3 regions of the Psychrosphaera ytuae genome follow, and region 2 is predicted to be linked to each of the others. Evidence: predicted binding sites of a transcription regulator. Region 2 holds the regulator's gene; each other region holds the start of a gene.
The links. The regulator FNR, encoded in region 2, switches genes on or off when oxygen is low (the NO sensors DNR and NnrR bind a similar motif). The targets are predictions, from matches to a motif close to TTGATCTAGATCAA.
Positions count from the first base shown of each region.

Region 1: the regulator FNR is predicted to act here: its motif matches at 1,164-1,177, upstream of J1N51_RS07720 (GbsR/MarR family transcriptional regulator).
Region 3: the regulator FNR is predicted to act here: its motif matches at 3,092-3,105, upstream of ccoG (cytochrome c oxidase accessory protein CcoG).

Region 1 is NZ_CP072110.1:1,742,535-1,747,451, reverse strand. Features, by position in the region: gene J1N51_RS07725 (glycerophosphodiester phosphodiesterase family protein) at 1-949, opposite strand, end outside; gene J1N51_RS07720 (GbsR/MarR family transcriptional regulator) at 1,240-1,797, shown strand; gene J1N51_RS07715 (cytochrome ubiquinol oxidase subunit I) at 1,843-3,204, shown strand; gene J1N51_RS07710 (cytochrome d ubiquinol oxidase subunit II) at 3,229-4,254, shown strand; gene J1N51_RS07705 (M28 family metallopeptidase) at 4,295-4,917, opposite strand, start outside.
Region 2 is NZ_CP072110.1:411,535-416,451, reverse strand. Features, by position in the region: gene ttcA (tRNA 2-thiocytidine(32) synthetase TtcA) at 1-677, opposite strand, end outside; gene uspE (universal stress protein UspE) at 758-1,687, opposite strand; gene fnr (fumarate/nitrate reduction transcriptional regulator Fnr) at 1,818-2,540, opposite strand; gene J1N51_RS01885 (sulfite exporter TauE/SafE family protein) at 2,540-3,208, opposite strand; gene ccoS (cbb3-type cytochrome oxidase assembly protein CcoS) at 3,208-3,420, opposite strand; gene J1N51_RS01875 (heavy metal translocating P-type ATPase) at 3,430-4,917, opposite strand, start outside.
Region 3 is NZ_CP072110.1:2,002,510-2,007,426, reverse strand. Features, by position in the region: gene J1N51_RS09015 (thiol:disulfide interchange protein DsbA/DsbL) at 1-448, opposite strand, end outside; gene J1N51_RS09010 (serine/threonine protein kinase) at 540-1,574, opposite strand; gene ccoG (cytochrome c oxidase accessory protein CcoG) at 1,574-2,992, opposite strand; gene J1N51_RS09000 (hypothetical protein) at 3,191-3,565, shown strand; gene J1N51_RS08995 (DUF3299 domain-containing protein) at 3,581-4,105, opposite strand; gene J1N51_RS08990 (GNAT family N-acetyltransferase) at 4,252-4,737, shown strand; TPP riboswitch at 4,862-4,917, shown strand, end outside.

The DNA.
Region 1 (4,917 bases), 1.3 Mb from region 2:
TTTGTTCTTGAGAGAGCAACATCCAAATGGGTGGTGCAATGATACTCAGCCCCATTTCTTTTAATGACGTCATACTTGGAGACCAAGTGGTAGGGTCGTTATGATCAAAATTAGTTTGCTCATAACGACCGTCTAAATAAATGATTTGTTGACGAATTTGTGGGTATTCGTGCAACCAAAATTGCACGTCTTCTAGGTGGAAAGATTGTGGCCATATATCAGATAATGGCACGTTGGCTTTTAAATACTCTTCAATCATTTGTTTTGCATAAGCAGACTGCGAAAACCAAGCTGGTTTGTGTATCGCTTGTTTAAGCTCAGGTGTCATCATTACACCTAGATTTTTGAACAACTCAATACTCTGCTGGTGGCTCAACACTTTACCTTGAGGTGAATCTATTAAGTATTCACTAATGCTTTTGGCTCTAAGGTTAACCTTGTCCATACGCCCTTGTAACGACAAAAACTCATCGAGAGTAATATCAGTTGTGCAGCATTGAGCATTTGCATCATTTAGCTCAGTTGCGGCGCTAAATGACTGCCGACAAGACTTGGCAAGTGGTGTTTGTAATATGTTGGTCGTCGTGTGTAAGTCACACTGTGAATGCCGACACACGAGCTGTTTATCTTTAGTAAACGTCACATCACATTCTAGTGTTGCCGCACCCATTCTAAAGCCCGCCTCATAACTTTGTTGGGTGTGTTCTGGCAAAAACAACGGCGCGCCTCTATGCCCTATCGAAAAAGGGTGTGGAGACAAAGGCTTATTTTTACATGCCAGTAATTGTTCTTTGAGTTCACTGTTTGGCATTGAATGAATCAAGTTAACGATGCGCTCTGGATTTGACTTTGATTTTGACTTTAAGGCTTGAGCATAAGAGCTGAACATCAATACTGTTATTGGCACTAAGATAGCGAGTAGTGTCGTTGTTGGATTTTTTGTGGTCACTTTTGTTCCTAGAGCTTGTTCTTAGTAATTGTTCTTAGTAATTGTTCTTAGTAATTGTTCTTAGTAATTGTTCTTAGTAATTGTTCCTGATTTCTTACATCTTAGTTTTTATTTCCAAACTTAAGTCCTCAAGTTCTGGCTCGGTTTAACAAGAGAGTTAATAACGTAAGTGTGTAACCACAATATGAAAAATAAATGACAAAGACAAAAAGGATTGATCTGAATCAAAATGAGATCTAAACTTTCAGAAAATACTGAAAGTTTAAAATGTTTTGAGGTGTAGTATGCAAATGTCTTCAATGGTTACTTCAGCCGTTATGCATTTTGGCGAAATGGGATCGCGTTGGGGGTTCAATCGAACTGTAGGGCAAATGTTGGCGTTGATAGTGTTGCACGATGAGCCATTGTCGGCTCAAGAGATCGCAGACGCCCTTAATATATCGCGTGGAAATGTCAGCATGGGGTTAAAAGAGTTACAGTCATGGCGACTCGTTAAACTGCACACGGTTCCGGGTGAGCGCAAAGAGTTTTTTGTGCCCGCAGGTGATATTTGGCAGTTGGCAAACCGAGTCTTTGAAGAACGACGCAAGCGTGAAATTGACCCTACCATGAGTTTGTTACGTGACTTATTGTTAGATCAACCGGATAACCAGCAAGAAGTAGCAGCTCAAAAGACGCTTACTGAAATCCACGATTTGTTAGAAAACGTCACCACTTGGTCACAAGAGTTACAGCACCTAGGTCCTGACAAACTCAATACATTAATGCGATTAGGCTCTGGAGTAGGAAAAGTTTTAGAACTTAAAGACAAAATGATGCCAGGTAAATCAGTCGCTAACGATAAATAGTATTCTCATAAAATCCGCAACTTAACTAAACACTAAGGAGTTAAGATGGACGTCTTTTTGCTGTCGCGCTTGCAGTTTGCGCTCAATATCAGCTTCCATATTTTGTTTCCGACCATCACCATCGCGTTGGGCTGGTTTTTGTTTTACTTTAAGTTGCGCCATGACTTGAGTGGCCATCCTGTTTGGATGCGGATTTATCGTTTTTGGGTTCGGGTATTTGCATTGACTTTTGCCCTCGGTGTAGTCAGTGGCGTCACCATGTCGTTTCAGTTTGGGACTAATTGGCCAGGCTTTATGGAAAAGGTCGGTAACGTTGCTGGCCCGCTACTGGGATACGAAGTTCTTACTGCATTTTTCTTGGAGGCCACCTTTTTAGGTATCATGTTGTTTGGCATTAACCGCGTGCCGTCTTGGTTGCATACATTGTCAGCACTTATTGTCGCTGTGGGGACGACAATTTCAGCGTTTTGGATATTGTCTCTCAATAGCTGGATGCAGACCCCACAAGGTCACGAAATCATTGATGGTGTAGTGTATGCCAAGGACTGGAGTGCGATCATTTTTAACCCATCATTCCCATATCGACTCGGTCATATGTTGTTGGCTTCAGGCCTGACTGCGAGCTTTTTGATTGCGGGCTTATCTGCGTATCGGATGTTAAAAGGCGACGACAAATTAGCCCCGCAGCTAGCCCTAAAAACAGCGGTATTTGCGGCGGCCGTTTTAATCCCAATTCAAATATTTGTCGGTGATTTACACGGCTTAAATACTCTCAAGCATCAACCTCAAAAAATCGCAGCAATGGAAGGTGTTTGGGAGACTGAGCAGGGCGCTCCGTTGTTGTTATTTGCTATCCCAGATGAAGTTAATCGCACTAACCATTTCGAAATTGGTATTCCTAAAGGCGCGAGCTTCATTCTGACTCATGACTTGGACGGCGAGATCAAAGGGCTAAATGAATTTGTTGGCGAACATCCGCCCGTTGCTCCGGTTTTTTATAGCTTTAGAGTTATGGTTGGCCTGGGAATATTGATGTTATTGGTCGCATGGTGGTCGAGCGCTCAGATAATAACTCGTAAAGAGCTACCTGATTACCTTAAAAAAGGGTTGGTCTGGATGACGTTTAGCGGCTGGATAGCAACCCTTGCTGGTTGGTATGTGACGGAAGTAGGCCGTCAGCCGTATTTAGTATCAGGTGTGTTAAAAACTTCAGATGCCGTAACCCAATTACCTCCTGAGCATGTTGGGTTTTCATTTGTGATATATGCGGCACTTTATTCCGTATTGTTAGTTGCTTACATCAAAACGTTATTTTTGATGTGCCGTCGCTCTGTCGAGATTGAAGAAATCAGTCAAGAAGAACGAGAGCAAGCCCGTAAATACAAACAACGCGTCGCGAATGCTTAAGCGCTAATAAATTGGGAGAAAATAATGACGTTCGAATTTTTGTCCGAATCACAACTCGCGACCATCTACATAGGCTTGTTGGGGTTGTCGGTATTGTTGTACGCAATTTTGGATGGTTATGATCTGGGTGTTGGTGTGTTATTACCGAGTGATAATCAAGAGCAACGAGACCGGATGATTGCGTCTATTGGCCCTTATTGGGATGCCAACGAAACCTGGCTAGTACTAGCAATTGGATTGCTGTTGATTGCCTTTCCTACTGCTCATAGCTTGGTGTTACAGGCATTGTACATTCCAGCGACCATTATGCTGGCAGGCTTAATATTGAGAGGGGTGTCTTTTGATTTTAGAGCCAAAGTAAAACAAGGCCAAAAAGCAATTTGGGATAAGTGTTTTAAGGCGGGGTCGCTTATTACAACACTTGCCCAAGGCTATATGCTGGGCCTTTACGTTACGGGGTTAGAGACATCTATTTGGGCACATGGCTTTGCTGTTTTATCTGCCTTAGGCGTGACTGCAGCTTATGCGTTTATAGGGGCGTGTTGGCTAATTTTAAAAACCGAACATGATTTACAATTGCGTGCGTATGCTTGGGCCAAAACGTTGATTTGGGTACTAGGCGCAGGGATCATCGCGGTGAGCTTGGCTAACTTGTCTCTGCATGATTTTGTTAGAGATCTTTGGTTGAGTACTCCAAGTGGTTTGTTTTTAGGCGCGATTCCGTTGATCTGCTTTTCTTTATTGGTTTTATGCGGTGTCGTATTACGTCGCCTACCTAACAGCCAGACGGATAATGAACCGGCTCAGGGAGAGTGGTTACCGTTTTTAATAGCGATCTTGGTATTTTTATTGTCGTTCATGGCCTTAGCAATGAGCTATTTCCCATATGCCGTTCCTGGTCAATTAACTATTTATCAATCGCTTAGCTCAGCCGATTCACTGCGCTTTTTGTTGGTGGGTGTCGTGTTTGTTGTGCCATGTATTTTGGCTTATACCTTCTTGGTGTATCGGATCTTTTCTGGGAAGGCCGAGCAGCTAAGGTACTATTGATAAATGAGTACCTTAGCGTCTATTACATAGAGTTATGAGATTACAGGTGCTGGTCTGCTTCAACTAAGAATTGAGCCAGTACCTGAATATTTTGTTGTAATTGTGAACGCAAACGCTCTTTCATCACAGGAAACAAAGCATCGGCGCGGTCAAACTGTGTGTGCCAAATTTCACCCCAAGCTTTTTCAGACTTGCGGTCACAAGCTGTTAACTTATCGGTATCAAGACAAGTCCAATAGGCTTTGTCAGCAACTTGAGAGTAGCCATCATTACCTCGTTTGCCATTAATTGCAAAGTTAGTTGCCTCTAGGTAACCAATTGGAATACCAGCACAAGCAAAGGGTGAATGATCAGACCAAGAGCCCGTCTCTCCCTCAGGATAGCCTTCAAACGGCTGGTGTAGTTGATGAGCTTTATCGCCAAACAAGTTTGATGAAACGGTTTTCAAACCATCGCGAACCTTAGTGTCACTGGTGTAATTTGTCTTAGACAAAAAATCACACTTGTATGGTGTTGAATGGGCGCTGTGCACATAAAGGTAATCACCACCAATAATCGTGTCTAAGTTGATCATCGCTACTAGCTTGTCTAACTCAATCGATTTATGACCGTCGAGACCTTGCTGAACATATGCTTTAGAGCCTTTTAAACCACGCTCTTCTG
Region 2 (4,917 bases):
AACATTTGTTTAATTTGTTTACGCTGAAGGTTTTCCTGAGAACCACATAAGTTACATGGAATGATAGGAAATTCTTTTGCTTCAGAGAACTTAACAATATCTTTTTCTTTTGCGTAAGCGAGTGGGCGAATAATGATGTGTTCGTTGTTATCGCTTTTTAACTTAGGTGGCATCGATTTTAGCTTACCGCCATGAAACATATTCAAAAACAGGGTTTCCAAAATGTCGTCACGATGGTGACCTAAAGCAATTTTAGTTGCGCCAAGTTCTTTAGCTGTACGGTATAAAATGCCTCGACGTAAACGCGAACAAAGTGAACACGTCGTTTTGCCCTCTGGGATCTTTTCTTTAACGATAGAGTAGGTGTCTTCTGTCACAATTTTGTGCTCTACACCTAACTCTTCTAGATAGCGCGGTAGAATGTGATCAGGAAAGCCTGGTTGTTTTTGATCTAAGTTAACCGCAACAAGTTCGAAGGACACAGGAGCAGATTTTTGTAGGCTCATTAATATATCGAGCATAGTGTAACTATCTTTTCCGCCCGATAGGCAAACCATAATACGATCGCCGTCTTCAATCATATTAAAGTCAGCGATGGCTTGGCCAACCTGACGACGAATGCGCTTTTGTAACTTGTTAAAGTTATACTGCTGTTTTGCTATTGCTGAACTTGTCATAACTACCCTCAAAAATCAGGGGCGCATTATAATCGGCTCGCGATGTTATTTAAACAACAAATTCAGCAACGAGACATTTGTTAGATTTTAATAGGGCACTCAAAGTCGTCAGGCTTGACAGCTAATAAGTCACACTCAACATTATCAATGACGTGTTCGGCTGTATTACCAATCAAAGCGGCGCTAATGCCTTGTCGACCCACGGTACCGATTACGATTAATTCGGCGTCCATTTCTTGCGCGAGACGCGGTATAACGTCCTCTGGCATCCCTTCAAGTACATGACAGTGCGACGAAACAATGTCATTTTCTGAGGCGAGTTTGGCCAAGCTTTCTGTGTGATGTTGTCTCATCGACGAATTGTATTCTTGTGGATCAAACTCTGGGATCTCAACTGCTATATTCACTGGTGTAGGCGGGTATGCGTTTACCAAGTGTGGCTCGGAATGAAGCAGTTTTGCCATGTAATTGGCATATTGAGTGATTTGGGTATTTAAGTTTTTGTGCTCTGAATCATCGGTTCCGGCAGAAACTGCAGCTAAAATTTTGCCGTGCTCTGGCCAAGCGTGTTCTTTGACTAATAACACAGGTACCGGGCATTTACGTAGTAGGTGCCAATCAGTAGGCGTGAAGATGACTGACTTTAAAGTGTCGTGCGCATGAGTACCTTTGATAACGAGGTCATATTTGTTAAATAAGACTTCTTTTATAATGCTTTCGTATGGGCGGTTGTGCCAAACGACTTTGTAATCAATCGGGGTGGCCTTTAGGTCTTGCTGGGCAATAAGTTCTTCTAGCCAAAGTGTACGATCACCAATAACAGCTTGTTTCATGGCATCGCGTTCATCAGCCGATAACATTGTTGTCATTTCATAAGAAAAGTCATAAATAGACAAAAATAAGGTGAGGGTAACGGGAGATTTTTTGGCGAGTTCGATAGCGCGTAATAACGCTTTTTGCTCTTCTTCAGTTGGGTCAACTACAACTAGTAATTTATTGAAAGTATTCATGACAATCCCTTTTTTTTGCCTTTTCTACATTTAGTGTAGAACAGACTAAAGGGATTTGAATGAGTTTTTATTGAACTAAATCAATCTTTTTGTCAGAAAATCAATACTATCGAATATTTTCTACAAGGTACTAAGCGAGTTGCTTCAATCCATCGACGTTTAAGATTTCGACGAATTTACCATCTAAATTGATCAATTCCTTTTTTTGCAACTTACTGATGATTCTGCTCACTGTCTCAACGGTAAGACCCAAATAGTTACCGATCTCGGCACGAGTCATGGTCAATCTAAATATTGTTGCTGACAAGTTACGCTCGTCGAACCGCTTCGACAAAGAGACTAAAAATGTACAAATTCGCTGCTCGGCGGTTTTCTTACTAAGTAACATAAACATAGATTGGTCGGCAGATATTTCATTACTCATTAATCTTTGAACTTGTTGGCGTAAGCTCGGCATCGAGCTTGAAAGGTTGTCAATGGTATTAAATGGGATCTCACAAACCATTGAGGTTTCTAATGCCTGAGAATATGTTTTATAACTTTGATCTGCGATTCCATCAAAACCGATAATGTCTCCCGGTAGATGGAAACCCGTAATTTGTTCGGTACCGTTTTCATCAATTAAAAAGGATTTGAAACTACCTGACCTGACGGCATAGAGAGCACGTAGAGGTTGCTTGGCCTCAAATAGATATTGGTTTTTTTGATAGGGTTTCTTTCGCTCAATCAAATCATCAAGTCGGGTTAACTCTTCATTGTTTAACGAAAAAGGCAAACACAGCTGGTTTAAATTACAATTTGAACAGCTTATAGAAAACTGACCACATTGATTCTTGCTTCTTAATTGAGTCATTATTCAAGTCCTTGTAATTTTAACCAGGTTGTATACAACTGATATGATGCCATCAGAATGATAAACATACCAAACACAGTTCTAATTTTCTTCTGCTTTATGTAAATAGCCAATTTATTATTCAGACTTGTCATACCAATTAGTGCAGGAAGAGTAGCGATACCAAACATAAACATGACGGCACCCCCGTGTAATGGTGAGGGAGCAACCAAGGCTAAGCTTAAAGCGGTATAGACCAGACCACACGGTAAAAATCCCCAAAACAGCCCATACATCAAACATTTGAATACACTATCAATGGGCAATAAACGTTTTTTTATCGGCTCTAATGACTTGTTAACCCAAACGCCGATTTTTTCTATGTTTAATACGGCATTCGAAACGTTACAGATGTGTAAACTAATGCCAAACATCAACAAACTAGCGAAAACATTTAGGTACAACACATTTCCACCGCTTAAAGAAATGATACCTTGTGAAAAGTAGTTTGCGATGCAGCCAATTAAGGCGTAACCACTAATACGCCCAAAACTAATGTATGTGGTGTAGCGCAAAATTGATTTTTCTCTTGGGATTGAGAAGCCAAGTGCCATTGAGAGCGAACCACACATAGTTAAACAATGGACTAGGCCAAACAAGCCCATAAAAAACGCTGTGCTAATGAGCATTAAACACGCCCATTTTTGGTAGATTGATTGTCGGTATTATTTTCGGCTGGTTTTGCTGTTTCCTTTTTTGGCATATCGTCATCCATTAATATGGATAAGCCTTGTTTTTCGAGATCTTCAAATTGCTCTGATTTTGTAGCCCAAAAAAACGCGTATACACCTATGATCACAAATACAATGGCGATGGGAATTAAGTAATAAATAATACTCACTGATTTATCCTACTTTAAAAGCCTTAAAGAGTTGGTCACGACAATTATCGAACTAGCCGACATACCGATCACCGCGATGTAAGGTGGCACAAAACCTAGCATCGCCACTGGCAATATAGAAATATTGTATATCAAAGACCACAAAAGGTTTTGTTTAATAATGCGTTTTGTCTTGTGTGCGTACTCAAACAGTTTACTGACGGTATGAAGTTGGTCTTTAACAATAATAATACTTGCTGATTGTTTACTTATGTCTGCGCCGCTTCCCATTGCAACACTCACATCCGCAGCAGCAAATACAGGTGCGTCATTAACGCCGTCGCCAAACATCATCACCGCATCACCATTATTTTGATAACTTTGAACTAAAGCCGCTTTTTGTTCCGGCTTACAACCAAGGTGTACGTCATCTAATTTAAGTTCGCTTGCAGTCTTTGCTACGTTTTCACTTTTGTCACCGGTTAACATTACCAACTTAAGATTTAAGCTACGTAGATATTGCAGTAAGGTCGTCGTACCGTTTTTCACTTGATCAGCCAAATTAAACTCGGCTATCGGTATGCTTTGTTGTTCTTTTATAATTGAGACGTAAACATTAGCGCCAGTGTGCGTAGTTTTACAATGCTGTGCGTTTCCAATAGCCAAATCAACTAGGTCACCAGAAGGTAGGGTAATTTCAGCAGTAATGCCATTACCTACAATTATCTTAGGGTTATTGATTTGGATAGGTAACGATGTCGATTGGATGTGTGGCCAATGCTTATGGTTAAACGCCTTGGCGATTGGATGCTCACTAAGCTTTTCTAACTGAACGATTAGCAGCTGTAATTCGGTTTTTGATAGAGATAGTCCTTTGAGGTTTTCCTCGTACCACAGCTCTTTTTCAATCGAGAATTGTCCGTTAGTTAGGGTTCCGGTTTTGTCAAAACCAACGCGGTTAATGGTATTAATGCGGTCAAAGGACTCTGAATCTTTGATCAAAATACCATTTTTACTCAACGTAGATAGTACACATGTATAAGCGGTCGGTGTTGCAAGACTCAAAGCACAAGGGCAGGTGGCTACCAACACGGCGAGAGAGATCCAAAGGGCGTCATCAGGAGAAACAAAGTACCACCCTACATAAGTCAGGGTCGAAATCACTAACTGTGCCAGTACAAACCAATGAGCAATTTTGTCGGCTAACAAACTGTATTTGGGTTTAAAGTCAGCAAATGACTGTTGCATTTTATTTATGTTTGCTAGGGTTGTTTCTGCACCAATTGCGGTCGTTTTAACCTTGATAAGGCCGTCAGTATTGGTGCTTCCGGCCATGACATGATCGCCAACGGATTTAACTTGAGGATCAAATTCACCAGTTAAAAGTGATTCTGAAACTAACGTCTGACCCTCAACAATCACGCCATCTACGGGTATTTGTTGACCTGCTTTAACCAGCACCAAATCATCAACTTTTATGTCTTTTAATAACTTTTGTTTTTCCGTATTGTCTGCGCT
Region 3 (4,917 bases), 1.6 Mb from region 2:
CAAAGCTATTGAAAACCTTATTGAACTCTTCTGCGGTAACACCATTGGCGATGAAAATTTGGCGAACATCATCTTCACCAGTGAACGCAGAACGCTGACGATGAATGCGGTTAAAGATTGCATCGCTCACTTGTGGTTTGTTTAGTTTTTCTGCTGTGACAAGAGCTTTTGTCAACATGAACTGGATGTCTGGACCGGCAGCACGTAAGAAGTCAACGTGGCTCTTTTTAAACTCGAAGCCTTTTTCTTCTGATAAAGACTTAAACTTGTTTGCTAGTGGTTCAAAGGCTAGACAGTGTGGGCAATAAAAAGAGAAGAACTCTTTAACTTCTGGCTTTTCTGTGCCTTTTTCACTGATCACTTCGTAGTGAACGCCTTCTTTTAATGTTTGAGCAGACACGTTTAAGCTCAGTAAACAGACTGCAAAAAAGCTAAGAATTTTTTTCATGTCGGATTTTCCCTATAAAAATGATGACATCTGAAAGATTCGTTTTTATTTTGACGTACCTTACCAGATTGGCAATTTTATCCAAGTGAGATCAATAGCCGAGTTTAAGTGGCTCTTGTTGTAACGCGGAAAACTGCTCTTTAATAGCCAATACTTGTTGTTCCCAGTATTTGTCTGTATTGAACCACGAAAAGTTCCGTTGAAATGCTGGATCTTGCCATCTTTTTGCAAGCCAAGTCATATACATCAGCATTCTTCTGGCCCGTAATGGCTCAATAAGCTTAAATTCAGACCTGTCAAACGGTCTAAATTGCTCATAGCCTTCAATCAAGGTATCAAGTTGAAGTATTTGTTGGTGGCGGTTGCCATTTAACATCATCCACAAGTCTTGAATGGCAGGTCCTGAAATACAATCGTCAAAGTCGACAAGAATGGCGTCGTCTTGTTCTTGACCAGGTTGCCATAAAATATTACCGCTGTGGCAGTCTCCATGCAGGCGAATAACTTGGTAGTCGTTGGTTACGTGTTTTAGACTCGCCTGGATCATCAGTTCCAAGTCGTTAAAAAACGCCGCTTGTAAGTAATTGGGAATAAGTTGACTTTGTTTTAAGTACTCAAATGCCGTTTCTAAATCTGTTTTGATATCGATAGTGTCGCGATAACTAAAAGCTGACTCGGCACTTAAGGCATGAACGCGACCTAACAGTTGCCCTAAGCGCTCTAGCTGATCTAAGTCATCAAGCTCGAACATTCGTCCGCCCACGCTCGGGAATAAGCAAAAGCGATAACCTTTAAATTCCATTAGAGATTGACCGTCAAACCGGACAGGTGCAACGGCGTCGATGTCATTGTCGGCTAGCAACTGAGCAAAATCGTGCTCTTCTTGAACTTGCTCGTTACTCCAGCGCTTAGGTCGATAAAATTTTACTACGTAGCGATTACCGTCATCGGCTTTAAACTGATAAACACGGTTTTCATAGCTGTTAAGAGCGAGTAATCCAGACTCAGGATAAACCTGTTTTGATTCAATGGCGTCCAGAATTAGGTCAGGGTTGAGTTGGCTGAAGTCAAACTCGGGCGTTGTATCTTCAGCCGAAATCGTTGGCTCATGTACGTTGAAGGTCATTAGCTGCCTTTAAAAAATCGAGAATCTTGAGTCGCGGTATCTTCACCAGACTCATTGCTGACAGAGATGCTAATCGGAGTTACCGGTCGCTTCAAGTCATATGGGTCAACAGCAACACTAATAGGTTGCTTATACACCTCACCAGCCTTGATAAAAATTGTCGAATCACCACTAAATGTGAAGTCATTAAGACCCTTTACTTCAATGGTATAGGTTTGATCTGTTTGACTTTTGTTGACGATTTGTAAGGTGTAAGTGTTTTCGATTAGACCTTCAGATGTCGTGCGGTACAAAACATTGCGATCTCGCTCAATACTAAATTCTAATGGAACTCGAGCGGTTAATTGCCATGCAAAGGCCGCACACATCAATATCGTGACGCCTAAATAGCCGAGCATTTTTGGTCGCCAAGTGTGAGTCGGTTTGCCTTCTAAGCTGTGTTCAGTGGTATAGCTGATTAGACCCTTCGGATAATTCATTTTTTCCATAGTTTCATCACATGCATCAATACAGGCACCGCAATTGATGCACTCGTATTGCAAGCCATTGCGTATATCAATACCCGTCGGGCAAACCTGAACACATAAGTTACAGTCGATACAATCACCTAAGCCCAGTTCCTTTGGATCAGCTTTGCGTGGGCGAGGTCCGCGTTTTTCACCGCGCGCTGTATCGTAAGTGACGGTGTAAGTATCTTTGTCGAACATGGAAGACTGAAAGCGCGCATAAGGGCAAATATGCAAACACATGATTTCACGCATCCACCCTGCGTTTCCATAAGTGGCAGCGGCAAAAAAGAGGGTCCAAATAACAACAGCAGTAGTAGCATTTAAGGTGAAAAAGTCGATAAAGAGCGCATCAATCGGAGTGAAATAGCCGATGAAAGTCAATGAAGTCAGCAGCGAAATGATCCACCAAGTTGTGTGTTTGGCGGTTTTTTTCCATGCTTTGTCAAAGCTCATTGGCATTGAATCGAGTTTTTTACGCTTATTAGCAGAGCCTTCAATTTTTTCTTCTACCCAAATGAACATAAAAGTCCACACGGTTTGGGGGCACATATAACCACACCAGACACGTCCGTAAATTGCGGTCACAAAGAACAGAACAAAGGCGGCAATGATAGAAACTATCGCCAGTAAAGGTAAATCTTGTGGCCAAAAGGTCATGCCAAAAACAAAAAACTCTTGGTTGCCGATATCTAACAAAATAGCTTGTCGATCGCCCCACTTGAGCCAAGGCAACAGAGCGAATAAACCTAAGAAAAAGATCCCCATTCTACGGCGCAATAATTGGTGTAAGCCGCTAACAGCACGAACGTAAATACGGCTACGGATATTGTATTGCGGTGCGCCCTCGGTTGCGGGGCGATGAACCTTCACCTCGGTAGGGATATTCTTAACGTCAATTCGATCTTTCATACTTCGTTCCGTAGTGTGCGTGTTGGTGTAGAAAAAATGAACTACACCTTTGATTATAAGTCATTAAGTAGTAGTTTAATTAAATAAGTTGCGGTAACTTTGATCTGGTTCATAACATTTCAAAGTTAATCAACGTTTTTGACATTGTAGCTCTCGAATTAAAGGGCCTTACGATGGAAGTTCAAAATTGGAGTAATAATGAAATTCCTTATTTTTTTACTCGTGGTCATCTCGCTTTTGACAGTTGACCATCCACAAGTAAATAAAATTCGAACCGACTTAGCGACCTTGATTGGTCAGCTTGTTGAAAGCGAATACTCACGCGGTCAAACCTCTAAGAAGGTATATGACGAGCTTGCAGGTCAGTTCGATACATTTAAACCAAGAGAAGAAGAGTACGTTAAGGCGATCACTGCTTCTCCTGTTGAGTTATACGAGTTTTATCAAGAGTTTTGTAAACACAAAGTCTTTAACGAAAAGATCTCTGCATACAATATGCGAGTAGTCTGTCGAACCATTGAGGCACATTACGTCGACTTAGAAAATGAAGTGATCCGACAAACTCGTAACTAACTTAATTTACGTTATTTAAAAGTCGTCGTAAGGGGCGACTTCTAACCCTTTCATCTTGTAACCTACTTGCGCTAAATCGCCTTTCCAAGTCTCAGTCGAAATGGTACCTGTGATCCAAATTGGGTCATAAAACGCTGAAGCGGGTGCGCCTTTTTCCATAGTTACGTGAATGATTTGATTAGATGGCGGCGGTGGTACATGGACACATGCGCCAAAATATGGAACCAACAAAAACTCAGTGACTACTTCGTCGTCGCCTTCTAGCGGTACAACAAAACCAGGGATCTTAATTGTTTTGCCGTCGAGTTCTTCCACGACCGGTGCATTTATCGATTGTGGGCCGGCCATTGCCTGACCTATGTGTTCAATAGAAGTTGGAATTTCAACTTGATAGTCCTTAGGCACTAAGTCAGACCACTCAAGTTCAGGCACTTTACCCTTTGCATCTTGAGCACTGACAACAGGTGTTGTTAATGCAAATAACAGGGTCAAACAAAAAAAGAATGACGCTAAAAAAGACATGTTGAAATTGCTATGCATGTTCATTACCCAGTTCAGTGACTATCGGTGCGGAGGATACTCTTCTGATGTTGAAAAACCAAGCCATTCTATTATTTTTGCGGTAAACGTGGTTTGATAGTCGATAGATAAAACCAATCAGCTTTTTTCTTTGGAGGTATTTGTAAATGTCATCAGAGTCCATCGCGTGGCAAATTCAGCCTTTTTCATCTTTAACGGCACGCCAACTCCACGATATGTTAAAAGTGCGCAGTGATGTGTTTGTGGTAGAGCAAAACTGCGTTTATTCAGACATTGATGGTCTAGATGTGTTACCAGGCGTATTTCATGTGTTTGGGTATGCAGGTGAGCAGTTAGTAGGAACATGCCGAATATTGGCTCCGGGCCTTGTCTATGAGCAATGTTCTGCAATTGGACGCGTGGTAATTGATGAGGCTTTTCGAGGGCAGAAAAAAGCATATGAAATGATGAAGTTTGCGCTGCAACAAACCAATGATCTTTGGCCAAACTCTATTTGTAAAATATCTGCCCAAGAGCACCTCCAAAACTTTTATCAAAGTTTAGGGTTTAGTACTTGCTCTGATATGTACCTAGAAGACGGTATTCCACATGTTAGTATGACTCGACCGGCGGGCCTGGTCGTACAGAAATAATTACTGTCTACACAGGCGGCTTTTTCCAATATCCATCAATTATTTATTTCGGGTTGTGTTTTGGATAGAATAGCCGCGAAAAATTTGTACAAAGAAAGTAACCCGTTGTAAGAAAGGTTGCTTTTAAAACACCAAGGGGTGTGTCGGCTTTAATTTTTAAAACCAGACACTGAGACGCTA